2 linked regions of the Zobellia alginiliquefaciens genome follow. The protein of the gene in region 2 interacts with the protein of the main gene of each other region in a pairwise test. Links are inferred from orthologs where the notes say so. Each region holds a gene or a part of one and is shown on either strand. Other genes may lie near its edges.

Region 1 (15,215 bases), 750 kb from region 2 along the record:
AAGCAGATGTAAGGTGATTATTTACCTAAAACAGCCATTTGAATAGCAGCGATTGCAGCTTCGGTACCTTTGTTACCATGTTTACCGCCACTACGTTCTCTAGACTGTTCAATGTTATTGTCCGTTAATACGCAAAAAATAACGGGGGTATCCAATAGCACGTTCAAGTCTTTGATGCCTTGTGCCGTAGCACTACAAACAAAATCAAAATGCTTGGTCTCACCTTGAATAACGTTTCCAATAGCTATAACGGCATCAACATTTTGTGTGTTTGCCATTTTTTTGCATCCAAAAGTTAGTTCAAAACTCCCTGGAACATCCCAGCGGAGGATATTGGACTCCAGTGCACCACAATCTAGAAGCGTTTCAATAGCTCCGGAATATAGTCCTTCCGTAATTTCTGTATTCCACTCAGAAACAACAATCCCAAACCGAAGGTCTTTCGCATTTGGGATTTTTGTCTTATCGTAAACTGATAAATTTTTATTTGCCGTAGCCATTAATTGGAGGTTTTAGCCATTCCTATAAAAGCATCTATAGAACGTGCTTCATCCGAAGATGAATACTCGTCTTTAATTTTTTGAAAATAAGTTAGCGCTTTGTCGTTTTGGTTCAACTCTAAAGCTGTAACACCAGCTTTGTACAAAAATTTAGGAGCTGTGTAGTTGTTGTTGCTATGGGATATAGCTTTATCATAGTACCCTAAAGCGTCTTCCGGTTGTCCTAATTGCATAAAAGCATCGCCAAGGCCACCTTTTGCCAAAGCGCCAAGGATATCATCTTCAGAGCTGAAGTCTTCAAGATGGGAAATGGCTTCCTGGTATTTTTGCATGTTCAAAAAGGCCATACCAGCAGAGTAATTCGCTAGGTTAGCTGCCTTGGTGCCACTGTACTCTTCTATAATATCTAGAAAGCCATATTTTCCTTCAGCACCGTTCAAAGCAAGATTGTATAAAGAATCTTTTGCCGTTGGACTGTTAAGGGCTTGATCAAAATATTGCTGTGGGTAATACATTTCATTTGCAGCACTGGCCTCTTTAGGCTTCTCTACAAACTGGGCGTAAGCTAAATACCCAAGTACGCCAACAGCAATAACGCCAATGATACCCAGAATATAGTTCTGGTTACTGGCTACCCAAGCTTCGGTTTTTGAAGCACTTTCGTCTAACGTACTAAAGACTTCCGCAGTCGCGCTTTCTTGTTCTGTAAACTCTTGCTCTTCAACCTTATCTTTTGGTTTAAATCCCCGCTTCTTGTATGTTGCCATTTTCTAATTTTATTGGTCGCGCAAAAATAAAGGTTTTATCCAAAACCGAACAGGTATTTATTCGTTATTTTTGAGGTTTGTGAACCAAGTACCGTCAAAACTGGATTTATAGCGCATGTTTTTAAAGAAATTATCCCTTATTAATTACAAAAATTTTGATTCAAAGGATTTAGAGCTTGATAAAAAAATCAATTGCATGGTGGGGCCGAACGGAGTAGGGAAGACCAATGTGTTGGATGCCGTATACCATCTTTCCTTTGGTAAGAGTTATTTTAACCCGGTTTCTACACAAAACATAAAGCACGATGAAGACTTTTTTGTGATCGAGGGCGAGTTTCAAAAAGATGAACGAGAAGAGAAAGTGGTCTGCAGCTTAAAAAGGGGAGCCAAAAAAATTATTAAGCGTAATGGCAAGACGTATGATCGATTGTCCGATCATATAGGTTTACTGCCATTGGTGATAATTTCTCCGGCAGACCGAGACCTTATTATTGAGGGGAGTGATACAAGACGGAAGTTTATAGACGGAGTCATTTCCCAATCCGATAAAGAGTACCTCCAAGACCTTATAAAGTATAATAAGGTGTTGGCACAAAGAAATTCGCTTTTAAAATATTTTGCGGCCAACCATACCTTTAATAAAGATACCCTTGCGGTGTACAATGAGCAATTGAATGATTATGGGACCAAGATTTTTGATAAGCGCGTTGCTTTTCTAGAGGATTTCATTCCTATTTTTAAAGAACAATATATTGCCATTTCTGGAGGGCATGAAGAAGTTGCATTGCGTTATGAAAGTAAATTGCTAAATGAAGACTTATTGAGTCTTTTGGAAAAGTCCGTTGAAAAGGATAAAGCCTTGCAGTATACATCGGTTGGGATACATAAAGATGATTTGGGGTTTGAAATTTCGGGACATCCTATAAAAAAATTTGGGAGCCAAGGGCAACAGAAATCATTTTTGATCGCCCTAAAATTTGCCCAATTTCAGTTTATAAAGGCCCGATCTAAAACAACACCTATTTTATTACTGGATGATATTTTTGATAAATTAGACGAACATCGAGTGTCACATATTGTAGCTTTGGTGAACAATGAGAATTTTGGACAGATTTTCATTAGTGATACACATGCGGAACGTACGGAAGAGGTTGTAAAACAGATCCATCAAACGTATAAACTGTTCAAATTATAAGGACTAGATTTTTGAGAAGGATGAATAAATATGTTTTAATAGGATTTGTAGGCCTGGTTTTGGGATGTTCTTCGGGTATTTCAAAGGAAGATTTAAGTAAGTTGGGTGGCTACTGGGAAATTACAAAAGTAACTTTGCCCGATGGAAATGTTAAAGAATACAACGTAAATACCAGTGTTGATTATATTTCCATAGATGGAGAGGAAGGTTTCCGAAAAAAGATGCAACCAAGGCTAAACGGCACGTATGAAACATCTGATGATGCCGAGGCATTTGTGATCACCCAAAAAGAACAATCTTTTTCTATAGACTATAAGACTGAGCTTAGTGAATGGTCAGAGCAACTAATTGAGCTGGACGATACTTCGTTTTCGGTAAAGAATGCAGAAGGTATTCGGTATGATTACAAAAGATTTGAACCTATTTCAATTCAATAAAATGGCAAAGAGAAGAAATGAGAACTTGAATATGAGTCAAGCCTTGAATGAATTCATCAAGGAGAATAGGCTGCAAAAAGGAATGGATAAGGTAGATGCGCGGGAAGCCTGGCGTAATCTAATGGGGAACGGTGTAAATAACTACACCACGGATATTGAACTTAGGGGAGATACGCTTTTTGTAGCGTTATCGTCTTCCGTACTTAGAGAGGAGCTGAGTCTTGGCAAATCAAAAATTATTAGAATGCTCAATGAAGATTTGGGTAAGGAGCTTGTTACAAAACTGGTATTAAGATAAAAGCCTGTAGATTTCAGGAACTAGAAACCTACAGGCTTTATATAAAAGTTATAATATTCTTAGAAAATTTCTCTTCCAGCAAAGTGGAAAGAACCTTCTATAGCTGCATTTTCATCACTATCTGATCCGTGAACCGCATTTTCTGCAATATTGGAAGCAAATAATTTTCTAATAGTACCTTCTGCTGCTTCAGCTGGGTTTGTAGCCCCGATCAATGCGCGAAAATCTTCAACTGCATTGTCTTTTTCTAAAATAGCGGCAACAATAGGACCACGGCTCATAAACTCTACCAATTCTCCGTAAAATGGACGCTCACTGTGAACGGCGTAGAACTCTTGTGCATCTCTTGTGCTCAATTGTGTATACTTCATGGCTACGATTTTGAAACCTGCGGAAGTTATTTTTTCCAGAATGGCACCAATGTGGCCGTTTTCAACCGCATCCGGTTTGATCATCGTAAATGTTCTGTTCGTTGTCATTGTAAAAATTTTTTGCAAAAATACGCTTTATTCAACAATCGGCAAGTTTTAATAGGTTTGATGTAACTCTCCTAGAACTTTTAAATCATTACCCATCATTTGCATTTGCGTCTCTTTAGTTTTAAAATTGAATTTAATTAGTCCAAAGCTTTTGGTTGAAACTACTTCTCCAACCCTAAAAGGATTAGGTTCGCCACTGAATTTGGTATAGGTATGTGTTAATCCGCTGCTTGTAAAATCAATTATAGGATATGTTAATCCTGATATCTCGGTTTTTGAGAATTCGGAGATATGTCGGTCACCTGATAAAAGAATTACACCTTCTGCATTAGAATCAAGTATCAGTTTTTCAAGTCTATCTACTTCATGCGGAAAGTTGCCCCAAGTTTCAAAACCATGTTCATTGGATAGTATTTGAATACTACTGATCAAAATATTAAAATCTGCTTTTGAACTGTTTAGTTCCGTTGCTAGCCAATTCCATTGGGTTTCACCTAAAACGGTACCTTCTCCGTATTCGTTGGGCTTGGTGCGTTTAGTACTACCTATATCGGGTGTCAAGGCCGTTCTAAAGTACCGGGTGTCCAAAACTAATACTTTAATGCTTCCGTTGGGAGTGTTGTAAGTGTGAGAAGCGTACACGCCTTCTTGTTTTCTCCTAGGGTCATTTTTATCTACCCCCATAAAATCTAAAAACTCTTGTTGGCTCTCCTTCTTTTTATCAAATTCTACACCGCCGTCGTTCAGGCCATAATCATGATCGTCCCACGTACCAATTACAGGTACTTGGTTCTTTAGTTTTTTATAACCTTCAATTGCATTTTGTTGTGCGTACATATTTCTTAGCCGCTTCATGTTGCCGGTATCGGCATAGATATTGTCACCGCCCCAAACCCAAACATCCGGTTGGGATTTTAGAATATCGTCCCAGAGCGAATTGGTTTCGTTTTGTTTGTTACAAGAACCAAAGGCTAATGTAAAGTCTGTTGTAAATGTTGGGGCCGTTATTTCATTTTTAATGGTCTGTGTGGTTTGTTCCTTGGTCTTACAAGCAGCGATTAAACAAACGAAACAAAAGGCCAAATACTTATTGAGCATATTTTGGTTTTAAATTGATGCGGTAAAAATAAAACATTGTCGTAAAAGACTACGTTATTAAATTGTATCTTTGCACGCATGAATTTGGAGTCTATAGAAGCGGTAAAGCAACTACTTTCCCAACCGCAAAAAATCGTAATCGTACCACATAAAAACCCTGATGGTGATGCCATTGGTTCAACTTTAGCGCTATGTCATTACCTTCTTGATAGGGGGCAAGAGGCCGTTATTGTCGCGCCCAATGATTATCCTAAGTTTTTAAAATGGATGCCCGGCAACGAGAATATATTGAATTTCGAAAAACATAACAGTCAAGCTAAGGAGAAGATAGCCGAAGCAACGGTAGTTTTTACGTTAGATTTCAATCATTTGGGAAGAATAGGTCAAATGCAGGCTGTTTTGGAGGATTTGACAGTTCCGTTTATAATGATAGACCATCATCAGGCACCGTCGGATTATGCAAAGATAATGTACTCAGATGTTTCAATGAGTTCTACTTGTGAAATGGTGTATAATTTCATTGAGTTTTTGGGTGATGTGGATAAAATAACGGCAGATATAGCAAATTGTCTGTATACGGGTATTATGACGGATACAGGCTCGTTTAAATTTAGGTCTACTACCGGTAGAACGCACCGTATTATTGCCGATTTAATAGATAGGGGTGCCGAGAACACGCAGATACATCACCGTGTTTATGATACGAATACCCCAGGAAGGTTACACCTTTTAGGGTGTGCCCTAAAGAACATGGTTATTCATGATCAGTACAGAACGACCTATATAACGTTAAGTCAAGATGAACTCGATACCTATAAGTATCAAAAAGGAGATACGGAAGGTTTTGTCAATTACGGACTTACTCTTGAAGGTATTATCTTTGCTGTTATTTTTATAGAAAATAAAGAAGAAGGAATAATAAAAATATCCTTTAGGTCTATAGGGGATTTCAACGTAAATGAATTTGCTAGGACCTATTTTAATGGCGGTGGACACAACAATGCCGCTGGTGGTAAAAGTGATAGGTCACTAGAGGAAACAGCGGTTTATTTTGAGTCACTTTTAGAAAATTATAAAGATCAATTACAGGCATGAGAATCTTAAGTCTTATTTTTTTAATGGCACTTGTGGGCTGTGGAGGTCCAGAGGCTAGAAGACCTGTTGAAGTTAAGTCAGGCAGTTTTTTTAAGCAATCCGTTAAGCGGAGTAAAGAACTTTTGGCAAAAGAAGAAAAGTTAATGCAAGAGGTAATGGCCAATGATACTTTGCATGAATATACACATTCCGCTAGTGGGTCATGGTTTTACTATGACGAAAAGAACGAAGATGCAAATTATACCCCACAGCCAGATGATTTAGTGGTGATGACTTACAATATTGTTAGCCTAAGGAACGATACTATTTACAGTGCGGATGATATAGGTACGTTAACATATAAAGTAGACAAGCAAGATTTATTCCCAGGTTTAAGAAATAGTGTAAAGATGTTAAAAGAAGGGGAAACAGCTACTTTTTTGTTTCCTTCATCTTTAGGATATGGATATCATGGAGATAATGATAGGATAGGTATTAATGTACCCTTTAAGGTTACATTATCTATTTTTAAAATCGAAAAAGAAAACGAGTTAATTGAATAACGCTTACCAGTAAACAATAAAAGTAAAATAAAAACAAAGGATTTAAAGATGAAAAAAATCTATTACTTATTGACCCTAGTGGTTTTGTTGTCTAGTTGTAAAAGTCAATATGCCGAATTAGGTGATGGCGTATTTGCTGATATCCATACTAGCAAAGGTGATATTATTATTAAATTAGAATACGAGAAAACACCAGTTACGGTGGCTAACTTTATTTCCTTAGCGGAAGGCGATAGCCCATTTGTTACGGATAGCTTAAAAGGGAAGAAATATTATGACGGACTTATTTTTCACAGGGTCATTAAGGATTTTATGATTCAAGGAGGGGATCCAACGGGTACGGGACGTGGTAATCCAGGCTACAAGTTTAAAGATGAGTTTAATGACTCTTTGGTGCATGATAAAAAAGGAATTTTGTCTATGGCAAATTCAGGTGCTAAAACCAATGGTAGTCAATTTTTTATTACGCATAAGGAAACTCCATTTTTAAATGGAAGACACACAGTTTTCGGTCATGTAGTTGAAGGTTTGGATGTAGTTGATTCTATAGCTACTACAGAGGTTTCTCAAGACCCGATGACCAAAGATAGACCGGTAGTGGATGTAGTAATGAATACTGTTGAGATCGTTCGTAATGGAAAAACAGCTAAAAAGTTTGATGCCGTTCAGGTAATGAGCGATTATTTTGCGGAAGAAGAAGCGAAGATTGCTGCCTTTGAGAAAATGAAAACCGACTTTAAAGCTAGTCTTGAGGGACAAAAACAAGAGGCCAAGGAGTTACCAAGCGGACTGAAAATACTAACACTAAAAGAAGGTGAAGGAGAAAAGCCATCTATAGGTAGTCAAGTACTTGTGTATTATGCAGGTTTCTTGGAAGACGGAACTTTATTTGATAGCAACTATGAAGATGTTGCTACTAAGTATAATAAATTTGATGCAAGAAGAAAGCAAGGTGGAGGTTACGAGCCAATACCCATGGAATATAGTCCTGATGCGGGTTTAATAGCCGGTTTTAAAGAAGGTCTTTTAAATATGAAGGTTGGAGATAAAGTAAGAATCTTTATTCCTTCTCATTTAGGATATGGACCACAAGGAACAGGGCCGATACCTCCTAGTGCAGATTTGGTTTTTGATCTTGAAATTACCGGAATAGCCGAGTAATAAAGAAGAACATACAATTCAAAACCCGCAAGTTGCGGGTTTTTTTATGCGGATATTTAAGATTTTTGGCATGTTTAAAATAGCAATAGACTTGGTTGATCAGTCTATTTTTTAGTGTTCACCGAGTTTTTTTCTCTTTTTGTGCAGTTCATCTAATAATTCATAATACAATGTAATGCTGTCCGTTTATATCATTCATTAATAGTTAACCCTAAATCTTAAACTATGAATTGGTACTTAAAAGTATTGCAAAACTATGCCGGATTTGAAGGCCGCGCCAGAAGAAAAGAATATTGGATGTTCTTTTTGTTCAACATCTTAATTTCTTACGGTTTACAAATTGTAGCTGTAGTAATAGATGTGCCAGCACTTCTATTTTTATCGCTTATTTACTCATTAGGGGTATTAATTCCCGGTATTGCCGTGGGTGTACGAAGAATGCATGATGTTGGTAAAAGCGGATGGTTCATACTTGTACCTATTTACAATCTTATTTTGGCATGTACGGATAGTGAGGAAGGAGACAACCAATATGGTCCAAACCCAAAAAGTGAAGAACAAGCTAGCTTACAGAAAGTATAGTCTTATAACAATAAAAAAAAAGGGTTTGCTATAACAGCAAACCCTTTTTTTTAAATTATTTTTTAGGAATATCTTCTAGGATGTTTAAAAGGAATTTCCAGAATTTCTGTACCGAGGAAATACTCACGCGTTCATCTGGTGAGTGCGCTCCTAAAATTGTAGGACCAAAACTTATCATATCCATTTCAGGATAGTTTTGACCTAAAATCCCACATTCCAACCCAGCATGGCATGCCGCTACTTTTGGCTTTTCTCCAAAAAGAGTAATGTACTTCTCTTCTGCAACTTTAAGAATTTTAGAATCTGCATTTGGTGTCCACCCAGGGTAGGTGCCACTAAATTCAACATCAAAACGAGCTAATTCAAATGTAGATTTTAAAGCATTACCTAAATCCATTTTTGCGGAATCAACGGAAGAACGGGTAAGGCATCCTATTTTGGCCTTTCCATTTTTTACCAAAACCCTAGCAACGTTGTTAGACGTTTCTACCAAATCCGGTATTGCGGCGCTCATTGCATAAACCCCGTTATGTGCGGCATAAACACCTTGCAGCAAACGTTCTTGAGCTCCAAGCCCCATCACTGTTTTTGGTAATTTTGTCGTTTCAAGGGTCACTTGTAGGTTAGGTTCAATAACACTCAATTCTTTTTGAATGGTTTGAGTTAGTTCTTTTACGGAACTCTCAAAAGCATCACTTTGAGTTTTTAGTATTACGATCTTAGCTACGCTTTCTCTTGGGATAGCATTTCTTAGACTACCTCCATCTATTTCAGAAATACGTAGCATAAATGAGTTGGAAACGGTATATAGAATCCTGTTCATTATCTTGTTGGCATTACCAAGACCTTTATGTATTTCAATGCCGCTGTGACCTCCTTTTAGGCCGTTTACTTTTATTTCATAAGCAGTGGTTGCACGAGGTGCTGTTTTTTCATTATAACTTCTGGTGGCAGTAATATCTATACCGCCGGCACAACCTATATCTAATTCGTCATCTTCCTCGGTATCCAGGTTTAATAAAATATCGCCTTTAAGAACGCCTCCTTCTAGTCCCATAGCACCGGTCATTCCGGTTTCTTCATCAATAGTAAAAAGTGCCTCTATAGCTGGATGCGTAATCTCAGAACTTTGTAGCAAGGCCATAATAGCCGCCACTCCCATACCATTATCCGCACCAAGGGTGGTGCCTTTTGCCTTTACCCAATCTTCTTGTATGAACATCTCAATCCCCTGGTTCTCAAAATCAAAAACAGTGTCATTGTTTTTTTGATGTACCATATCTAAATGCGACTGTAAGGTTACGGTAATTCTATCTTCCATACCTTTACTTGCGGGCTTTCTTATGATGACATTGCCCACATGGTCTTTAAAAGTTTCAAGATTGAGTGACTTCCCAAAGTTTAACATGAATTCTATAACACGTTCCTCTTTTTTGGACGGACGTGGTACGGCATTCAAATCTGCAAATTTATTCCAGACCTCCTTGGGTTGTAATTCTCTTATAGCTTCGTTCATGTGATGTTATATTTTTGCAAAAATACGGAGTCAAAAATTGGTATGGATGATATTTGGTTAATTTTGGCTTTATATCCTTATATAATTGAGAAATCATTTAATTGGGTAGGCCTGTTTCAAGTAAAAGCTGCGTATTGAAAAACAAATTAAGAAATGGTATTGCATTAAGTCTACTTCCACAAATTCTAATAGTGGCTTGGCTTGGTGGTAACCCGGAAATTGTAGAAACATATTATAGTAATGGTATCTACCCGGTAATTAGTCAGTTTTTTAGAATTCTCTTTGGATGGGTTCCTTTTTCGGTTGGTGAAATTATTTACGTACTACTCATTGTTCTCGGTATTAGGTATGTGTATGTGAACCGATTGAAAATTAAAAAACGACCTCTTGAATTTTTGCGAAATATAGTGGTTGTCCTGTCCGTGTTTTATTTGACTTTCAATCTGGTTTGGGGATTGAATTATTATAGAAAACCAATTGCTGAGAACTTTGCCATCCGGGATAGCGTTACTACGGAAGAGGTGGTAGACCTTGCGGAGAAATTAGTTGTCAAAACAAACCGACTTCAATTTGAATTGACCTCGGATAGCACCAAGAGAGTGCAAGTACCCTATACCGGTAATGAAATTTTTGATAAGACGGAACAAGGATACAAGCAATTAGAGGGTGAGGTGCCCCTGCTAAAATATAAACATCGTAGTCTAAAAAAATCAATGTTCAGTTCATTGGCCAGTTATATGGGAATTGGAGGATACTTAAATCCGTTCACGAACGAAGCGCAGGTAAATGCACTAACTCCAGTATTTCGGTTTCCCGTGGTAAGTGGGCATGAGGTTGGACATCAAGTAGGATACTCTAAAGAGAATGAAACCAATTTTATTGGGTATTTGGTAACCGTAAAAAATAAGGACCGCTATTTTCAATATTCGGCTTCAGCTTACGCGCTAAGTCATTGTTTAAGTGCGATACGGCGTTCGGACAAGGCTAAATTTGATGAGTTGTATGCGAAAGTTAATCTTGGAGTGCAGGAGAATTACCGGGAACTTTATGAGCATAATATGGAGTACATAAATCCTTTTGAACCTATTTTTAAATCTATCTTTAATACCTTTTTAAAAGCAAATCAGCAAAAAGATGGTATTAAAAGTTATAGCAAAATCGTAGAATTAATGGTTGGGTATCACGAAAAATATCCAATTTAAGAAATAGATAGGAGTAATTTGAAATAAACAATTAGGAGGCCACAATAAAATCAAAAACCGTATTCTGAGCTATTTCTTCACCTCCTTGAGGAACTCGGATAAATCCATCGGCGAGAGCCAAGCTTACCAAATCTCCCGACCCGTTACCCTTAATTGTTTTTGCTAATAGCTTCCCTTCTTTCCATTGCGTGGTAACCTGTATGAAAAGGGTTAAAGAAGGGTGGGGTTGTATGGCTTCATCTAAAATAACGCTCTCTTTTTCCACTTCCAAGCCTAGCGATTTTTTTAACCAAGGTAAAAAGTAAACATGATAATTGGCAAATGTGGAAACAGGATTGCCGGGAAAGGAGAATACTACTTTTTGCTTCTCCTTCTGAATTCCGAACCAGAAAGGTTTACCAGGACGTTGGGCAACCCGGTGAAATATTTTCTCTATACCAAGATTAGCTAAAGCATCCGGGATAAAATCAAACTTACCTTTGGAGACACCACCGCTGAGCATTACAACGTCATATTTGGAAAAAGCCTTCTCAAGCTCTGTTTCTATAGTCTTTTTGTCATCGGCTATATGTAGGAGGGTGGGTATTATTTTTACTTTTTCCAGTGCAGCTGCCAATGAAAGGGAATTGGATTTCCTAATCTGATGAGGTAGTGGAGTTTCGTGTATTTCTACAAGTTCGTTTCCGGTAGAGACGACACAGATTTTAGGAAGCTTTTTTACCAGTACATCTTTTTTTCCGACCGAAGCAAGTACGCCTATAGCGGCAGCTGTGATTTCTGTTCCTTTTTTTAAGAGAATCGCGCCTTTTTGCTCCTCACTGCCTTGGCCATGAATATTCTGACCTTTCTTAGGGATATTCTTGAGGGTTGCCCAACCATCCTCAATTTCCGTTTCCTCATACATAACTATAGTATCGGCCTGTTTTGGAAGGACGGCACCTGTCATGATTTCAAGGCAATTGGTTTCTGTTGATAGCGATTGCTGGGGCATACCTGCACTAAGGACACCTTCAATTTTGAAACGTGTAATTCCTTTTTCGATTGCTGAAAAAGCTATGACGATGCCATCTTTAGTGGAACGATTGAACGGCGGGAAATCCCTATCAGCTTTGATGTCTTCGCTTAGAATTCTTCCGGTACTGTTTAAAAGTGCAACCGTTTCATTCCCAAGGTCCAGAGTATGTTGTACTACCTGATTAAAAGCATTTTCAAAGGCAATCATTTTGAATGTATTTTTAGAAGTGGGATTCTTAATTATCCCTTGGCTTTCTTCTTGTTCCATAACCAGCTTCCTACAAAGTAAGCAACCAAGGCTATCAGGAAATATTTAAAATAAGAAACCGGCTCGCCGTTTCCGTTTACCGTGGTAAAAATACGATCCCATCTTGGTTTCCAGTTAAAAATACCTTCATTGAAATTATCAACACTTAGCCAAATAAAAATAGGGGTACCAACAATGTGGTTTTCCGGTACGTAACCCCAAGCTCTACTGTCTTCTGAGTGGTCCCTGTTGTCACCCATCATCCAATAATAATCTTGTTTAAAGGTGTATGAGTCCGCTACTTCCCCATTAATTTTTATTTGGTTACCAGATACACTAATGGTGTTGCCTTCATATTCTCTTATAATTTTTTTGTAGAGCGGTAATACCTTTAGATTTAGCGGTACTGTGGCTCCTTTTTCTGGAATATAAATGGTGCCCATCTGGTCGTAATTCCATGGGTAATCTGGGTTCTGAGGGAATATGTTACCTCCGGGAACGCCTTTTTTCTCTACTATCCTTACGATAGAATCCAAGGAAGGCTCTTTTTTAAGTTCCGCCACCATTTCATCCGTTAAGGGGGCAATACGCTCAAGACCTGTTTCTTCGGCTAGGGAAATGGAATTTTTGCGGGCTACAGAAATAGGAATACCGCCTTCATTTGTATAGACTTCTAACTTACCATCATTTCGTTGCCTGTAGCCTTTTACATATTTTTGGATACTGTTCAGTTGCTGTTGGTTCAGTGAATTGATGATATACTTTCTATTCCATCCTGTAGCATCCACTTTTTCTAGCATGGTGGAAGAAACTCCTTTGCTGGAATACAAGGCGTAATCAAATTGTAATTTAGCCCTATCCGAAAGTTCCAATTGTTTCCCGTTGATATAAACATAGCCATCTTTAACAGCCAATGAATCCCCTGGAATACCTACGCAACGTTTTACGTAATTCGATTTTTTGTCAATAGGTTTTATAACTCCTTTTTCTCTTTTGAAAAACTGACGCACCGTATCCGCAGGCCAGCTGAAAACAACAATGTCATTCCGGTCTACTTTGGTAAAACCTGGAAGCCTGAAATACGGAAGCTGTGGTTTTGATAGATATGATTTGGTATGAACAAGGGGCAGTGTGTCATGTACCATTGGAGCTGCAATGGTAGTCATGGGGGTTCTGGCTCCGTAATGAAACTTGCTAACAAACAACAAATCACCAACACGCAGTGTTCGTTCCAACGAAGGTGTCGGAATTACGTAAGGTTGAATAAAATAGGTATGAACAAGGGTTGCGGCGATAACTGCAAAGGCTATTGAGCTTACCCATTCTCCTGTCGCCGTTCTTGGTTGAAGGCTTCGGTCTTCAATATATTTGACATCCAAAGCATAGTTTACATAATAGATGTAAAAGCCTAAAGTAAGTATTACCAACCATGTATCTGCAGTGCTGTTACGTCCAAAGCTGCGTATGGTTTCAATCCATATAATCGGAAACATTAATAGATTGATAATTGGAATAAACAAAAGTATCGTCCACCATTTTGGGCGATTGATAATTTGCATTAAGACTATAGCATTGTATACGGGAATAGCAGCTTCCCAAGCTTTTCTACCTGCTTTTACGTAAAGTTTCCAGGTTCCTGCAAAATGGATTATCTGAATAATCAGAATAAAAAGTAACCACTGTGTTGCGTCCATTTGTGTATTTTATATTGTAAAAATGCTCCTATTTAAATTCTTAAAGCATTGAAATCTAGTGCTTCTATTGCAAATAAGCCTAATTCTTGTTCAATTATTATATCCGTTAACCAAGGTTTAACACATCTTTCATAGTGAAAACACCAGTTTTTCCTACAATCCATTCAGCTGCAATAACAGCGCCAAGGGCAAATCCTTCTCTGTTATGGGCGGTATGCTTAATTTCTATAGAATCAACCTCGCTACTATAATCAATGCTATGCGTACCAGGCGTTGTGCCAATTCTTTTTGATACGATCGGAATTTCCCCCGCAGGCGCATTTTCAAGTTTCCAAGCTTTATAATCCGTGTTTTTGATTATGCCTTCCGCTAAAGTAATAGCCGTACCGCTGGGTTCGTCTAACTTCTGGGTATGATGAATTTCTTCCATAGATACCTTGTACTGGTCTAAGGTTTTCATCATTTTGGCCAAATATTCGTTAAGTTCAAAAAATACGTTAACCCCCAAGCTGAAATTGGATGCATAAATAAAGGCTCCTTTGTTTTCCTTGCACAAGGCGACGGCTTCATCATATTTATCTAACCAACCTGTTGTTCCCGAAATCACGGGTACGCCGTGTTCAAAACATTTGGTAAGGTTGCCAAATGCGGCACTTGGCATGCTAAAATCAATAGCGACATCCATTTCGGAGAAATCAATATCAACCGCATCAACATCAATCTTTGCAACAATAGTGTGGTTTCTGCTTTGGGCGATTTTCTCAATCATCTTACCCATTTTTCCGTATCCGAATAGTGCTATTTTCAAGGTATGTAATTATTTTGACAACTGAATTTAGTCTCCTTAAAATCAGTTATTTGTGTTTAAAATTTTATAATCAGGGCCATCCCGTAACTAGGGTTGTTGGTTATGGGGTCCAAATCTAGAAACGGTTCCATATCAAAGCTTAAATCGTCATCAATATTGAATTGTTTTAAATGTGCATCTACATTGGCATCTACAATATTTAAAGCATATAATGCAATGGATACAAGTAACAACAAATCTCGATCATTTTGAAAACGTTCTTGTTGACTCTGTAAATCGTCTAAACCTAAAAGCGGCCCACTTCCGGTATTGTTAGGGTCATAGAATTCATCATCGGTAAAACCGGCCCTTCTTCTTTTAAAAGCCGTTCGTACACGTTGATAATTATTGTTATTCCAAGTATACCCATACACAGCGGCACCAATTGCTCCATAAACTATTGGCACTTTCCAATACCGCTTATTGTAAATCTGACCTAAACCAGGTAAAACAGCAGAATAAAAAGCCGCTTTGCTTGGGGCAAGCGGGTTGATTCTAACCTTTTTCTTTTTCAGCGTATCCACTACTATAATTCCCTCTT
Region 2 (15,149 bases):
AATTGATAAAGTCCTTTTCCTGCTAAAGCAGCTCCAATACCTATAAAGGCATAGGTTCTAATATCACCGGATAAAAAAGAGCTGGAGCTACCAGAACCGGAGTTAGGTTCATAAAAAATATCTACAATTGCAAATATTCCCAACGCAAGATAGATGAGACCACTTATAAAAAAGCTGATTCTTTTGACCATCGCTTTGCCATCGGACCCCATATTTTCCGGATCCTGAATGCTTTGGACAAAGCGCCATAAAGCGTAGCTAATCAAACCCAGGCCCAACGCGCCTAGAAGTACGTTACCAAAAGGTTGCTTTTCTAAAAATTCTATGACTTGAAATTTCCCTGCTTTTTGGCCTCCAAGATTAAAGGCTGCAAGAAATGCTAATATTCCCGTAATGGCGTAGACAGCTCCTTTGGCTGCAAAACCCACGTAGGCAACTTGTTTTATTTTATCGTTCATGGCAAATGAAGTTTGGTAATATTACTTCAAACTTCTGATTACCTATGTCCCTATTACGATAATAATTGAACGTAAAGAAAAGATGGTTCCTAAATTTTTCTAGGAAAGAAATTTATTCTGTAATTCTGGCGTAGGAATCATACATTGTTCCTTTTTGCCGTACCATTTGTATCGGTTTCGCGCTACAAAATCATATACGATATTACGTAAACTACTAGGTAACCAGGATAAAGCAGAAGAAATTTCCTTGTAACCTTTTAGATTCTTACCAATCTCCAATGCGGCATCGGATTTAATATAAAAAGCGACTCCCGGGTCAATTAAAATAATAGAATCAATAGTCTCGGAATCAATATTACGCTCTGAAATCAGCTTTTTTCCCAATTCACTTTGCAGTGGGGCAAAACGGAAAATATCATTTGTATCACGTTTAATGATAAACTGAATAGCGCCATTGCACAAGTTGCAAACGCCATCAAAAAGTACGATTTGTTTTGAATTTTCCACAGCATAAAATTAGTCTAGTGTAAGGTGATGTCCTAATGTTTACAAACAATTAAATGAATAATCACTTCTTAACCCGCTCCACAAGCTCCAATTGGTCTACGCTTACATTAGTCGTAAAAATACCATAGTTTACAATCGCCTTGTTTTTTTCAAGGGTATCTATAGACCCCACTGCTTTACCATCTTGCATACGCACGCGATCGCCCACCTTAAAAATAGGCCGTGGCTTGTTCTTTTCTTTGATAACCGCTTTTTTCTTTTCGACTATCTTCTTTTCACGAATAACCTTCACCTTTTCCTGAACTTCTTGAACCACTTTTGCTTTTTTGGCCCGTTCAGCCTTAGCTTGGTTCGCGGTTTTCTTCTTGCGCTTGCTGTTTTCGGTTTCTACGATGCGCAGTAATTCGGAAACCAACGGTCGCTTCTTCTTATCGCGGAAATATCGGTCTGCCGCTTTATCTATCTTGTTCCCCAGTTGCACCATGCGCTGGTCATGGTCATATAGTTCTTGGTAATTCTCCAATTTGCTTTTCACCTTAGCATTGAGCATTTCCAACCGAGAAGCCTCTTCACGTGCTTTAGACTCTTCTTCTTGAAGTCTGGAACCTGTTTTAGCCATTTTACTGCGTTCTTTCTGTAATTTGGCTATGGTGGCATCAAAACGGACTTTCCCTCGCTCTATCTTCTTCTTTGCTTTGTTAATCAAGCTATACGGTATGCCGTTCTTCTGGGCAACTTCAAAAGTAAATGAACTTCCTGCCTCACCCAACACCAACTGAAACGTGGGTTCTAGCGTTTTGCTATTAAAGACCATGTTGGCATTTGTGGTATGTGGCAATTCGTCCGCCAATGCTTTTAAGTTGGCATAGTGCGTTGTAATTACACCATACGCACCACGTTCGTAAAACACTTCTAAGAAAGCTTCCGCTAGAGCGCCACCTAATTCCGGGTCACTACCGGTACCAAATTCATCAATTAGAAAAAGGGTATCGTCATCACAAATCCGTAAAAAATTCTTCATGTTCTTTAACCGGTAGCTATATGTGCTCAGATGATTTTCTATGGATTGATTATCCCCAATATCAGTAAGTATTTTATCAAACAAACAAACAGAACTCCTTTCATGAACGGGAATTAGAAGCCCTGATTGAAGCATTACTTGAAGTAGGCCAATGGTCTTTAAAGTTATACTTTTTCCACCTGCATTTGGTCCACTGATTACAATTATCCGGTTTTCGGCATGTAATTCTATGGTTTGCGGATACGTTTTTGCTCCTTGTAATTTATTGCTCAAATACAGTAAAGGGTGAAAAGCATCACGTAAATAGAGTCGCTTTTCATCATTGATTTTAGGCAACAAGGAATTCGTATCACGGGCATATGCAGCTTTTGCGGCAGTAATATCAATATGTGTTAGATAGTCCTGATATTCCGCCAATAGCCATGCAAATGGCCTTATTTGGTTCGTAAGCTCGTTTAGTATACGCTGAATTTCTTCTTTCTCGTCATATTCCAGATTATTCAGCTCCCGGCTATATTTTAAAGTAGCTTCAGGTTCTATATAAACGATGCTCCCCGTTTTGGAGGTGCCCATGACGGTTCCTTTCACTTTACGTCGGTACATGGCCTTCACCGCCAAAACCCTGCGGTTTTCCACAACAGACTCCCGTATATCGTCTAAATAATCAGAACCGTGATAGGTATTTAATGCTGAAGCAAAACTTTGGCCAATTTTACCTTTCACCTGATTCATCTGACGGCGAATGTCGAAAAGCTTGTTGGATGCCCTGTCTTTCACCTCTCCAAAGCGGTCAATGACTACCTCAATTTCCTTAGGAATATCCGTATTCAGCTCAACTCTGGCTGAAACCTCAAAGAGTAGGGGGTAATACTCCTTGAATTTTTTAAGGAATTTTTTATGTGAGGCCACCGTTGTGCAGATGGTCCCGATTTTTTTAAAACTAGAGACTTCTAAAGTCGTATTTTCTATTCTAAGAAGTTGAAGCTCTTTGTTTATAGTGTCAAAACCATGAGGAGGAATTCGGTTTTCATTCTCAAAAGAGGATAAATACTCCGCCGTTTGCCCTAAAATTTCAACAACGGACTCCTTATCGGATATCGGAACGATTTCCAATGCGCTTTCTTTCCCCATTTCCGTTGAGCAGCGTGCAGAGACTTGCTCTAAAACAGTAGGGAATTCTAGGTCTTGTACGGTCTTAGCGTGAATATTTGCCATTCTTATTTAATTGCGACGGCAAAGGTAGGCATTGATAGTGAAATGTGAAACGGGTTGCGACACCAAGAAAGACAAACATTACTCAATACGTCTACCTACCGTGGTAAACGACAGTCCTTGTTGAGACATAGTGGAATTCATTACGCCTTCAAATAAAGGTTCCGGACACCCTTTAGGCACTTTCCATTCTATTAAAAAATTAGAACCGGTACCGCCTTCAATATCAACTTCATCAATAATAATTTCGGTGGTTTCCATGGGGGCTAAATAGATGGGGTGGTCAAAATATGTTCTAACCGATTTTCCATGGGTATCAAAGTATTCGGCCTTTGTTAAATAGATGGTGTCTTTATCACTTGTATTCCGTAAACTGGCCATCGCCGTTAAATTATGGGTCTTGTGCTCGGATATACTATAAATTTGAGAATATATGGAAAGATAGGTCTTGCCGTATTCCAGCGAGTCTTTGGCCGAAATTGAAACCTTTCGCTTTGCCCAATTTTCAGGATTTACAGAGCTTATTTCTTTTTCTTCAGGAATGCAGCTAAAAAGTAACGACACCATCAATAGGGATAAAACACACTTTTTCATTTTGTAAATATTTAAAGCAGACCTTTCTTAGCCAATGCACTATATATTTTAGGTAATTTTGAAATTGATACAAGAACCGGTTCCCTTAAAGAAGGTTTTTCTTTGACTAATACCAGTTTTTAGGCAATTACCCTTGCGTTACAAAAATGATAATAATAAATGACAGTACAAATACATAACAGTTGGTTAGGGCCACTTTCCGAAGAATTTGAAAAACCCTACTTTAAAGAATTGACTCATTTTGTAAAAAAGGAATACGAAGAACACATTTGCTACCCCAAGGGTAAAGACATTTTTGCCGCTTTTGACCATAGTCCGTTTAATAAAACAAAAGTGGTGATTATTGGTCAGGACCCCTACCATGGGCCAAATCAGGCAAACGGACTCTGTTTTTCCGTAAAGGACGGTATACCGCACCCACCTTCTTTGCAAAATATTTTTAAAGAGATTGAAACCGACTTAGGAATACCTTATCCCGTAAGCGGAAATCTAGAGCGTTGGGCGGAACAAGGTGTTTTACTTTTGAACGCTACATTAACCGTACGTGCACACGAAGCAGGAAGCCACCAGAAAAAAGGATGGGAAATTTTTACGGATACCGTAATCAGGAAGTTATCAGAAGAAAGAGAAGGCCTTGTTTTTTTACTATGGGGAGGGTTTGCAAAAAAGAAAGCAAAGCTTATTGATGGGAAAAAACATCATATTCTAACCTCTGGACATCCTTCTCCATTAAGTGCTAATCGTGGTTACTGGTTTGAAAATCATCACTTTAGTCAGGTTAATGAAATCCTTAAGAGAAAGGGGTTAGAGCAAATTACTTGGTGAATCAATAATTTTTAAGCAGATATAACATATTACCAAAGGTTTCTTTTAGCTTTTAAGCTAATATTTTGCGATTATGATAAAATACCTGACAAATTAACAATAAATACCTTACGTTTTAGGTTATTTATTTAATTTTAAATAAGATTTTTTATCTAAACACTAGACGCAGCACTAACCAACAAAGAAACCATGAAAAATTTAGAGCAATTAAATTCAATATTACTTATTGATGATGATGAAATAAACAACATCTTACATTCAGTTTTTATTAATAAATTAGATTTGGGTTTAGAAGTTAATACAGCGCTAAATGGTAAAGAGGGCCTTGACTTTATTTTGGGTGATGGCGAGGTAAAATTAGAATTGCCATGCATGGTAATGCTTGATTTAAAAATGCCGATTATGGACGGATGGGAGTTCATGAAATCATATGAAGAATCTGTTCCAAAAGAATTGAAGGATCAAATCACCATAGTTCTAGTAACTACAAGTGATAATCAAGAGGATAAGGATAGAGCGAAAAGCAATAAGTTTATTGATGATTTCTCTCAAAAACCTTTATCTGACGATACTTTTAGGCATTTGATTCAAAGTCATTTCAATCTAGTCGTTATTTAAGTTAATTTAAGATCTTTGATAGGGAAATAGGTTTATCAATTAGATTTAATTCCCTTAAGGTGTCTTGAACTTTTGTTAGTGTAGCTTCTGGAAGTTGCTTCTGGCTCCATTGCGTTATTCTTAACCACTCCTGAATATCCTCCAATTGCTGTTCGTATCTGTTGGCTAGACTGCGACCTATACTTGGTATTTGTTTAAATTCAGAAGTATAGTTGTTAATGACCTCTAAAATATGTCGTAAGATACTTTCTTCTTCATTAATGAATTTTTGAGTAGCTGCAACTACAAAACAAGGCCAAGGAGTAGGGCAGTCGCCCAACCTTCTAAAAACAACTTTGTCCACCAAAGGTTTTGTTGTGAAGTGTTCCCACATGAAATAATCGGCTGTACCTTCTGTTAAAGCGGTAACTGCTCCCTGAAGATTATTTATGATTTCAAATTGCAGCGTTTCTGTAGACCATCCTTCATTTTGCGCGTTTACAAAAGCCATTAGATGGCTTCCGCTGCCCATCCGGCTAATTGCAGCTTTGGTTCCTTTAAGGTCGGCTATGGATTGGTATTCGCTTTTGGCACCTACATGTATTCCCCATTGTAACGGCGTAGAAATATATTCTTGAACAATTTTAGATGGGTTGCCCTCCGTTATACTCTTTACGAGACCTTCAGTTAGAATTATGGCCAGATCTGTTTCATTGTCCTGAAGCATTTGGCACATTTTCCCCGTCCCTTCCGGAACCTCCGTCCATTCTAAATCAATACCTCTTTCTTCAAAAGCGCCTTCTTCTATGGCCATATGCCACGGAAGGTTAAAATGTTCTGGAACGCCTATAATTCTTACTTTTTTCATATGTATGCTGTGCTACTTAATGTTGTAAAATTAAGAAAAATCCATTGGAGGAGAAGTATCATAAACAATCCTTCTATTTGTCTACCGAAACTGCTCTGTAATTAGCATTGCGTTTTTGCTTCAGATACTCATAAATAGCATATTGAGAACGGATGGGATTTCCTTCTTCTGGTGACACCAGTGTATTGCTATCCTTTGCATCCTGCACACGGGCCTTTGCCGTATCGTTTAACTGAAGCTCTAGAATATCTTTTAATTCACTAAAAACATCGGTATCCAAAACAGGGGTGAGCACCTCAATCCTTCGGTCTAGATTTCGTGTCATCCAATCCGCAGAGCCAATATACATTTTTTCGTCTCCATTATCGTGAAACAAATAGATACGGCCATGCTCTAAATAACGGTCTACAATACTAGTTATAATAATGGGAGAACTGCCCGGCGGCAATTCCTCAATGGGTTTAGCAATTAAACAGCAAAACCCGCGAACAATTAGACGGACTTGTACACCTGCTTCACTAGCACGATATAGCGCATCTATCATGGTTTGATCTTCCAGGCTATTCATTTTTGCGGTAATCTTTGCAGGAAGGCCAGCTTTACTATTTTTTATTTCGGTTTCAATGGATTTTAAGAATACATTTCTGGTATTGAAAGGCGAAACAAGCAGGCGTTTTACTTTGGGGATAATCAAACGGCGTTTTAAAGTTGAAAAAACCTGATATAAATCGTCAGTTATTTGATTGTGAGCTGTAAAGAGTCCATGGTCGCAATAAATTCTTGAAGTGGTGGCGTTAAAGTTTCCAGTACCTATGTAAGCATATTTTTGAATAGAATCGTTTTCTATTCGTTCCACTAAGGCAATTTTGGAATGCACCTTAATATTAGGAACGCTAAAGTAAACCTGAGCTCCATTATCTTGGAACACCTTACCCCATTCAATATTGTTCTTTTCGTCAAAGCGCGCTTTTGCTTCTACAAAAATAGTTACTTTTTTTCCCTTTTTAAGCACCAGAAGTAGCGCGTCTGTTAACACCGAAGATTTTGCGATACGGTATAAGGTGATTTTAATATGTAGCACCTGATCATCTTTAGCGGCTGCAGCAATAAACTGTTCCACCACATCAAAACTTTGATACGGAAAATGCACCAATTGATCTTTCTCTTTTATGGATGAGAAAATATCTTGGGTTTGAGACAACACAGGATGCGGTAGCGGCTGTTGTGGCTTATAGACTAAATTAGGATTATCCGTAGGGTTTTTTAAGCTGAAAAAATCCGAAAGGTTATGATATCTCCCCCCTGGAAAAAGGTCAATTACGCCGATATCCAAGACTTCCCTGATAATTGTTAGAAACGCCTCAGGCATTTTAACATCGTACAGCAGCCGTGTGGGTTGTCCTGATTTTCTCTGATCTAAAGCATCGTAAATTTGATCCGCTAACGGCGTGTCCCCAAAATCATCTTCCAAATAAAGTTCAGCGTCTCTGGAGAGCTTTAAAGAATAACTGGCCTCAATTGTTCCTACTGGTAAAAGTTTATCCAGATTCAATTTTACCACATCGTCCAAAAACATAAAAGAATGGTCGTCGCCAGGAAGCTTAACAAAGCGCTCGTGGGTATTAGAAGGTATACTTACAAAATAACATTCACCATTGGTCTGAGCTACGAAAAAATAGAGTCCACCATCCTCCAGTTTTGGTTTCTCTTCCGCTTTAAATACATTACAATTTTCTGAAACACCCTTGAAAAAGGTGTCTAGAAACTGTTTTTGGTCAGGATTTAGTCCTTCATCCGTCAAAAAGCGAATATGCTCCTTAGCGAGTTCATCGAAGATTTCTTCCATGATGCTGCCAAACCGCTGTTGTTGTTCATCTACAATACCCAGAATTTTTTTCAAGGTTTTGTTTGAGCGTAAAACCAGTTTCTTTCGAAGGGATTTGTCAACGGATTTTAATTGTCGAAGTTGTGAAACACGCACTTGAAAGAATTCATCAAGATTTGATGAGAAAATGGCTAAGAATTTTAGCCGTTCCAAAAGAGGAGTGCTGGGATTGGCAGCTTCCAATAGTACTCTTTCATTAAAAGACAACCAATTTACATCTCGGTGTTTATACAATTTTCTGTCCATAGCTTACAAAAATAACCAATCATACACAGTTGAACCTAAAATTAGTGTTAACTGATTTATGGAGTTGTAAGCTTTTCTAAGGTATATTGAATCAGTTCTTCAACGGATTGGGTAGGGTTTTCACTAAACTCTCCGTTGGCTCTATTTGCTAAAATACAGTTCATGGAAACTGCACGGTGACCTAACAATTTGGAAAGCCCATAAATGCCCGAAGTCTCCATTTCTAGGTTGGTAACCTTTACATTTTTATAGTCAAAAGACGCTAATTTCTCTTGAAGATCAGCATCCCTGAGATTAAGCCTTAAAACTCTACTTTGCGGTCCGTAAAAGCCTATATTGGTAACAGTTGCCCCCAATCGTATACGATTTGAAAATAGCTTTTTGCCCAGACTTTCATCATATTTAACCACATATGGCACTGACTTATGAGGTGACCAATTTGTATGATTTACAAAAGCATCAGATACATCCAATTCTTGGACGGCCTCACTATCGTAGAAGTGTAAAAGGCCATCAAAACCCATTGCGTATTCGCTCATTAAAAAGGAGTCGATTGGGATATCTGACCTAATAGATCCGGATGTGCCAATCCTTACAATGTCCAATACGGTCTTATTTGGTTTTACCGTTCTTGTATCAAAATCAATATTGACCAATGCGTCAAGTTCGTTAAAAACTATGTCGATATTATCCGTTCCAATTCCAGTAGAAACCACCGAAATACGTTTCCCATTGAGTGTTCCCGTATGGGTATAAAACTCTCTTTTTCCTTTTTTTACCTCTATGGAATCAAAGAACTTGGAAACCGTAGCTACACGATCAGGGTCACCGACCGTAATTATAGTTTCCGCAATGTCTTCGGGTAATAAATTTAAATGATAAATGCTCTTATCGGCATTTAGGATAAGCTCAGAGGCGCTTAATTGCATGCAGTTACAGCTTTAGGATTCTGTTAGCTTCGGTATTATAAAGGAAATTATACTTTAAAGCACCACCTAGGTATACATTGTTATCTTGAATACAGGAATAGTAGCTTGTTTTGTTTTCTAAAATCTCTTTTCCTTTTCTAGTAAGTCTAACGGGGTTAAAAGAAGAAAACAAAGGTTTCAGCCTTCCTAAGGCACGGTCGTATTGCGTATCCGAAAATCCTAATAAACCTTGATTCTGAAGGATTTCAGTAACAAACGCTCCTTTTGAGGTGGGCTTTTTGTCTAGCGCAAGTCTTAAGATGTCATTTTCCATTTGATTAAGTCCGTTCTTAATACTTGGAAAACGATGTAAATGCGTACGAACCGCATCTCCTAAATAGTTAAACTGGAATTCGCCAAAATCCGATAAATTTTCTAAACGTATTGGGTTGTCACTGCAATACAATTGCCAAACATAGTCCGCATACTCAATATCATCTTGCGTCAGCTCTACTTTATTCTTATATAATTCCTGTAGCTGGTCATCGTTTAGATCGTTCAGACTGTACATTTTATCCGTACTGTCTTCCTTACCGCTACAGACCAAAGAAACTTGTGCATACTTGCGGTTGGTTTTTAGCCAACTTAGTACAGCTATCATATTTACCTGACAAAAAAGATCGTACTCAAACCAGAGTACGATCTCATCTTGTTGTTTATGATTACAAAGGGATCGGTATTCTTTTAAGGTTTTTTCAATAAACCATGATTTTGATACCTTGTAATTTTTATTTAAAAATTCAAAACGGGCTTTCCAAAAAGATTCACTCCCCACATTAGTGAGGGTTTTTCCTTCGCATAACATTTCACGCCACGTGATAATGTCACCCTTTATTTTTAGTGATTTTAATCTATCCGTAAAGCTATCTCCGTTAGTGATGTGCAAAAGGGAACTCATGTAGGGTGTATTATAAGGTTCAAGTGAATAAAAGTACTATTAATTAAAAAAAAAGCAAAAATAATTAACAGAATTAAGAAGTCTTCAAGCAAGCTTCGTTAAGTGCTGTTTTTAAAGGGTTTACCCTCCAACTCGCTTCACTGCAAAACCTTTTTCTTTCAATAAAGTCATAATTTTATCTCTATAATCGCCCTGAATAATGATTTGACCATTTTTAAAACTACCACCTACGCTTAATTTAGTCTTAAGCTCTTTTGCCAATTTTTTAAAATCACTTTCCGCACCGTTATAACCTTCTAAAATGGTAATAGGTTTCCCTTTTCGCTTTTCGTATTTACAAATAATAGGGTCGTCCTGTAACCAAATATCACTTTTCTCCTCTGCAGGAGTTTCTGTTTCTTCGGGTTCGTGGTCCGGAAAAAGGTTCTTTAATTGGTCTTGCAAATCCATATTTATCCTTTTATAAGTCCTAACTCAATCAAACGCTCATGCAGGAACTCGCCAGCTGTAATGTCTTCAAATTGCTTTGGATGGGCGTCATCTTCGCAGTTCTCTAAACAATTAAGGGGCATTTCGCTTATGGGATGCATAAAGAAAGGAATAGAATAACGAGAAGTTCCCCATAGTTCCTTAGGCGGATTCACAACTTGATGAATAGTAGACTTTAATTTGTTATTGGTAAGCCTAGAAAGCATATCGCCCACATTGATCATTAACTGATCAGGCCGTGCAATAGCATCTACCCATTCGCCTTCATGGTTTTTTACTTGCAGTCCGCGACCGTGAGCTCCCATTAATAAGGTTATAAGGTTAATATCACCATGTGCAGCTGCACGCACCGCATTTTTAGGTTCAGAGGTAATAGGAGGGTAATGAATAGGGCGTAATATAGAATTACCGTTCTTTATATAATCATCAAAATAAGTTTCTTCTAAATTAAGATGAAGTGCCAAGGCCCGCAGCACATACTTGGCCGTTTTCTCCAGCATCTGGTAAGTTTCTTTGCCAACCGCATTGAAGGTCGGTAACTCGTCCACCATAACGTTATCCGGATACTCCGCTTCCAATTTAGGGTTGTCTTGTACATATTGCCCAAAATGCCAGAATTCCTTTAGATCACCTTCTTTTTTACCTTTTGCGTGTTCCTTTCCAAAGGATGTATATCCGCGTTGACCACCTATTCCTTCTATTTCATAAGAATCTTTCACATCTTGGGGAAGGTCAAAAAATTTCTTTATTTCATCATAAAGACTTTTTACTAAATCATCCGATAGAAAATGACCGCTTAAGGCTACAAAGCCAATATTCTCAAAAGCGGAACCAATTTCTTTTATGAATTTCTCTTTTCTCTCGCTATTATCCGAAACAAAATCTTGTAAATCTACACTAGGTATTGCACTCATGACGTTGCTTTATAAATTTTATCAAAGTTAGTAAAATCTACTCAACTTTAATATGTAACAAAGACGGCGTCGGATGTGGTATTTTTGCTACTTTTATCTACCGAATTGGAAACACATCCCCGAAACTTTATGCAAAACGATAAAAAGAATATAGACGAAACTGTTTCACTAAAACTCTATAAAGACCTTCTACGTCCTAGGATGATTGAAGAAAAGATGTTGATTCTTTTACGTCAGGGAAAAATCTCCAAATGGTTTAGTGGTATTGGTCAAGAGGCTATTTCTGTAGGGGTGACGAACGCTTTGAACGATGATGAGTATATTTTGCCCATGCATCGGAATTTAGGAGTATTTACTACACGTGGTATTCCTTTAAACCGATTATTTTCTCAATGGCAAGGTAAAATGAACGGTTTTACAAAAGGTAGGGACCGTAGTTTTCACTTCGGCACTAAAGAATATAAAATTATAGGAATGATCAGTCACCTTGGTCCACAATTAGGTGTGGCCGACGGTATTGCTTTAGCCGAAAAACTTCAAAATAGAAATGCGGTTACCGCTGTTTTTACAGGAGAAGGTGGTACTAGTGAAGGGGATTTTCATGAGGCTTTAAACATTGCATCCGTATGGGACCTGCCTGTTATTTTTTGTATTGAAAACAACGGATATGGCCTCTCTACGCCAACAAAAGAACAGTATAACTGTGAGAATCTAGCGGATAGAGGTTTGGGGTATGGAATTGAATCGTATACGATTTATGGTAACGATATCATAGGGGTATACACCAAGGTGAAGGAGATTGCTGAAGATTTACGGGAAAATCCACGTCCGGTTTTAATTGAATTTCAAACGTTTCGAATGCGTGGTCATGAGGAAGCAAGCGGTACTAAATATGTTCCAGATGAACTGATGGCCGAATGGGCGGAGAAGGACCCTATTTCTAATTATGAAAAACAACTTCTAGAAGCTAATATGATATCCGTAGAAAAGATTGAAGCCCTTAGGGCTGAAATTGAAGAGGAAATTAATTATAATTTAAAATGGGCCTTTGACGAACCTGAAGTTGAACCGAATATGGATCAAGAGATTTTGGATGTATACGCACCTTTTGAATATATTGAGATTCAACCAGGAAGTGTTGTTGAACATATTAGGTTGGTAGATGCTATCTCAAAAGGATTACGGCAATCCATGGAAAAACATCCCGATCTGGTAATCATGGGGCAGGATATAGCGGATTACGGTGGAGTTTTCAAAATTACGGAAGGGTTTATGGATGCTTTCGGAAAGGAGCGCGTGCGAAATACACCTATCTGTGAATCGGGGATTGTTTCGACCGCTATGGGATTGTCGATCAAAGGAATGAAAGCCGTGGTGGAAATGCAGTTTGCGGATTTTGTGAGTAGCGGGTTCAATCCCGTAGTCAACTACCTTGCTAAATCTCATTACCGTTGGAACGAAAAAGCAGATGTTGTAATTCGCATGCCCTGCGGGGGCGATGTGGGCGCAGGCCCTTTTCATTCCCAAACCAATGAAGCGTGGTTCACCAAAACCCCAGGGCTCAAAGTAGCCTACCCTGCTTTTCCGTATGATGCGAAGGGGTTACTGGCTACTGCCATCAATGATCCAAATCCGGTTCTGTTCTTTGAGCACAAAGCTTTGTACCGCATTGTTTACCAAAATATACCTGCCGATTATTATACACTTCCTTTCGGGAAAGCGGCTTTATTGAAGGAAGGGCAGGATATAACTATTGTTTCTTATGGAGCAGGAGTGCATTGGGCTTTGGACACGTTAGAGAAACATCCGGATATTTCAGCAGACCTTATTGACTTGCGCACATTGGCTCCTTTGGATATAGCGTCCGTTTATAAATCGGTAGAAAAAACGGGGAAACTTATCATTCTTCAAGAGGACAGTATGTTCGGGGGTATTGCCAGTGATATTTCTGCCTTGGTCATGGAAAATAGATTCCAATATTTAGACGGACCTGTTAAACGTGTAGCTAGTATGGAAACGCCAATTCCTTTTTCAAAAAAGTTAGAAAATAATTATTTACCTAAAGAAAGATTCATTTTTGCACTTAAGGAACTTCTTGCTTATTAGTAATTGAGCAAACATCTTGTTCTTTCACACCGGTTTACATTTTAACAAAATGGCACCTTTGTTATATTAATAATTGTTTAACGGTCTCTTGGCAACTTTGACGCCAACTAAACCGTATCTATGCAAACTTTAATTCAAAATTATGATCAAAAATAGCGTATTGATGTTGGCTCTAGCAGTTGTAGTCTCATCATGTTCTCTTTCAAAAAATGTGCGTGAAGAACGCAAAACCATTAATGGTAACTGGGTTTTGGAAAATGTAGGATATGAGAGCAATGGTGGTTCCTTTAAATCCATGCTTTTTAACGATGCCAATGGTTTTTGCTTTGAAGGTAGTACCTGGTATTTCCTAGAAAATAATAGTACCGGCAGTTACACTATACCTACATCTAACAGTGTTTGCCCTGGTGGGGTTAGAAATATTAGATGGTCAGTTCTAGAGAATGAGAATGGCAATGACAAGCTGCAGTTCAAATATATTGACGAAAAGAAAAAAGATATTTACGGTAGAACCGGGTATCGTTTAGAGATTGTATCCTTATCTCCATCTCAGATGACATTAAAATCAGATGTAAATGTGGATGGCAGTCCAGTTTCGGTCGTTTATAAATTTTCAAAACAATAAAATAGAGTCACATGAAAAAAATAGCTTTAAAATCAATATATATCATCATGGCCATGACCATGGTTGTAGGTTGTAAAACGGTGCAAAATGCCAATAACAAACAAAAAGGTGCCGTAATAGGTGCTGGTAGCGGTGCTGCTATTGGTGGTGTAATCGGAAACAATGTTGGAAGTGGTAATAATACGGTATTAGGTGCAATCCTTGGTGCCGCTATTGGCGGTGTCGCTGGTGGATATATCGGAGATCGCATGGATCGTCAGGCAGAGCGTATTGAGGAAGAGATTCCGGGTGCAGAAGTAAGTAGGGTTGGTGAAGGTATCAATGTTACGTTTAACGAAGATGCAGGTGTTTATTTTGATACTAATAAATCCGATGTAAAAGGTACTTCTCAAACCACATTGAATAGTATGGCTCAAATCTTAAAAGATTATCCAAAATCTAATGTACTTGTAGAAGGTCATACGGATAGTGCTGGACCTGATGAGTATAATATGAACTTATCAAAACAAAGAGCTACTTCTGTAACTGACTATTTAATTTCTCAAGGCATTGACAAAAGCCGATTGGAGACAAGATGGTACGGCGAATCTCAGCCTGTAGGTGATAATACTACTACGGAAGGTAAAGCTAAAAACAGAAGGGTAGAATTGGCAATTGTAGCCAGTGAAGCATTAAAGCAAGAAGCAAAGCAACAAGTAAAAGGATAATTCTCTTTTTATAAATCAATAATTTTAAAAAAATACCGGCATTTTTTGTCGGTATTTTTTTTGTCCAAATTGACTATCTTTCCTTAGTGGAGCAATATGAGGTTATCATTGTAGGAGGTGGATTGGCAGGCTTAACGGCGGCTATCCATTTATCAAAGACTGGGCATAGGGTTTTGGTCTTTGAAAAAAACACATACCCGCACCATAAAGTTTGTGGCGAATATGTATC

What was found.
Region 1: the proteins of P0077_RS19100 (region 2) and P0077_RS16020 interact in binary tests that used the Escherichia coli proteins (3 or more experiments, as listed by UniProt). The link is inferred for Zobellia alginiliquefaciens from one-to-one orthologs.

The regions. Positions count from the first base shown.
Region 1 is NZ_CP119758.1:3,876,600-3,891,814, forward strand. The notes cover bases 1,967-4,826. They hold P0077_RS16020 (nucleoside-diphosphate kinase), read right to left. Parts: upstream 3,677-4,826; coding sequence 3,257-3,676; downstream 1,967-3,256. Other genes in these bases: recF (DNA replication/repair protein RecF), read left to right, coding at 1,967-2,462; P0077_RS16010 (hypothetical protein), read left to right, coding at 2,483-2,899; P0077_RS16015 (DciA family protein), read left to right, coding at 2,901-3,197; P0077_RS16025 (alkaline phosphatase D family protein), read right to left, coding at 3,725-4,774. Also shown: ribH (6,7-dimethyl-8-ribityllumazine synthase), read right to left, coding at 18-500; P0077_RS16000 (tetratricopeptide repeat protein), read right to left, coding at 500-1,267; more of recF, read left to right, coding at 1,383-1,966; P0077_RS16030 (DHH family phosphoesterase), read left to right, coding at 4,853-5,869; gliding motility-associated peptidyl-prolyl isomerase GldI, read left to right, coding at 5,866-6,411; P0077_RS16040 (peptidylprolyl isomerase), read left to right, coding at 6,460-7,572; P0077_RS16045 (DUF805 domain-containing protein), read left to right, coding at 7,798-8,154; P0077_RS16050 (aminoacyl-histidine dipeptidase), read right to left, coding at 8,210-9,670; P0077_RS16055 (DUF3810 domain-containing protein), read left to right, coding at 9,805-10,872; P0077_RS16060 (molybdopterin molybdotransferase MoeA), read right to left, coding at 10,904-12,154; lepB (signal peptidase I), read right to left, coding at 12,127-13,827; dapB (4-hydroxy-tetrahydrodipicolinate reductase), read right to left, coding at 13,934-14,635; P0077_RS16075 (DUF5683 domain-containing protein), read right to left, coding at 14,692-15,215. UniProt on the Escherichia coli protein: Major role in the synthesis of nucleoside triphosphates other than ATP. The ATP gamma phosphate is transferred to the NDP beta phosphate via a ping-pong mechanism, using a phosphorylated active-site intermediate.
Region 2 is NZ_CP119758.1:4,618,870-4,634,018, reverse strand. Bases 2,991-5,784 are described here. They hold P0077_RS19100 (uracil-DNA glycosylase), read left to right. Parts: upstream 2,991-3,951; coding sequence 3,952-4,617; downstream 4,618-5,784. Other genes in these bases: P0077_RS19090 (substrate-binding domain-containing protein), read right to left, coding at 5,237-5,784; P0077_RS19095 (response regulator), read left to right, coding at 4,807-5,235; P0077_RS19105 (DUF3124 domain-containing protein), read right to left, coding at 3,280-3,792; P0077_RS19110 (endonuclease MutS2), read right to left, coding at 2,991-3,201. Also shown: P0077_RS19120 (DUF1206 domain-containing protein), read right to left, coding at 1-458; P0077_RS19115 (thiol-disulfide oxidoreductase DCC family protein), read right to left, coding at 558-965; more of P0077_RS19110, read right to left, coding at 1,027-2,990; more of P0077_RS19090, read right to left, coding at 5,785-6,082; ppk1 (polyphosphate kinase 1), read right to left, coding at 6,156-8,213; P0077_RS19080 (nucleoside phosphorylase), read right to left, coding at 8,270-9,142; P0077_RS19075 (DUF1835 domain-containing protein), read right to left, coding at 9,147-10,079; P0077_RS19070 (translation initiation factor), read right to left, coding at 10,200-10,529; P0077_RS19065 (isopenicillin N synthase family dioxygenase), read right to left, coding at 10,532-11,482; P0077_RS19060 (alpha-ketoacid dehydrogenase subunit alpha/beta), read left to right, coding at 11,612-13,588; P0077_RS19055 (lipocalin family protein), read left to right, coding at 13,731-14,213; P0077_RS19050 (YiaD family glycine zipper/OmpA-like lipoprotein), read left to right, coding at 14,225-14,920; P0077_RS19045 (NAD(P)/FAD-dependent oxidoreductase), read left to right, coding at 15,007-15,149. UniProt on the Escherichia coli protein: Excises uracil residues from the DNA which can arise as a result of misincorporation of dUMP residues by DNA polymerase or due to deamination of cytosine.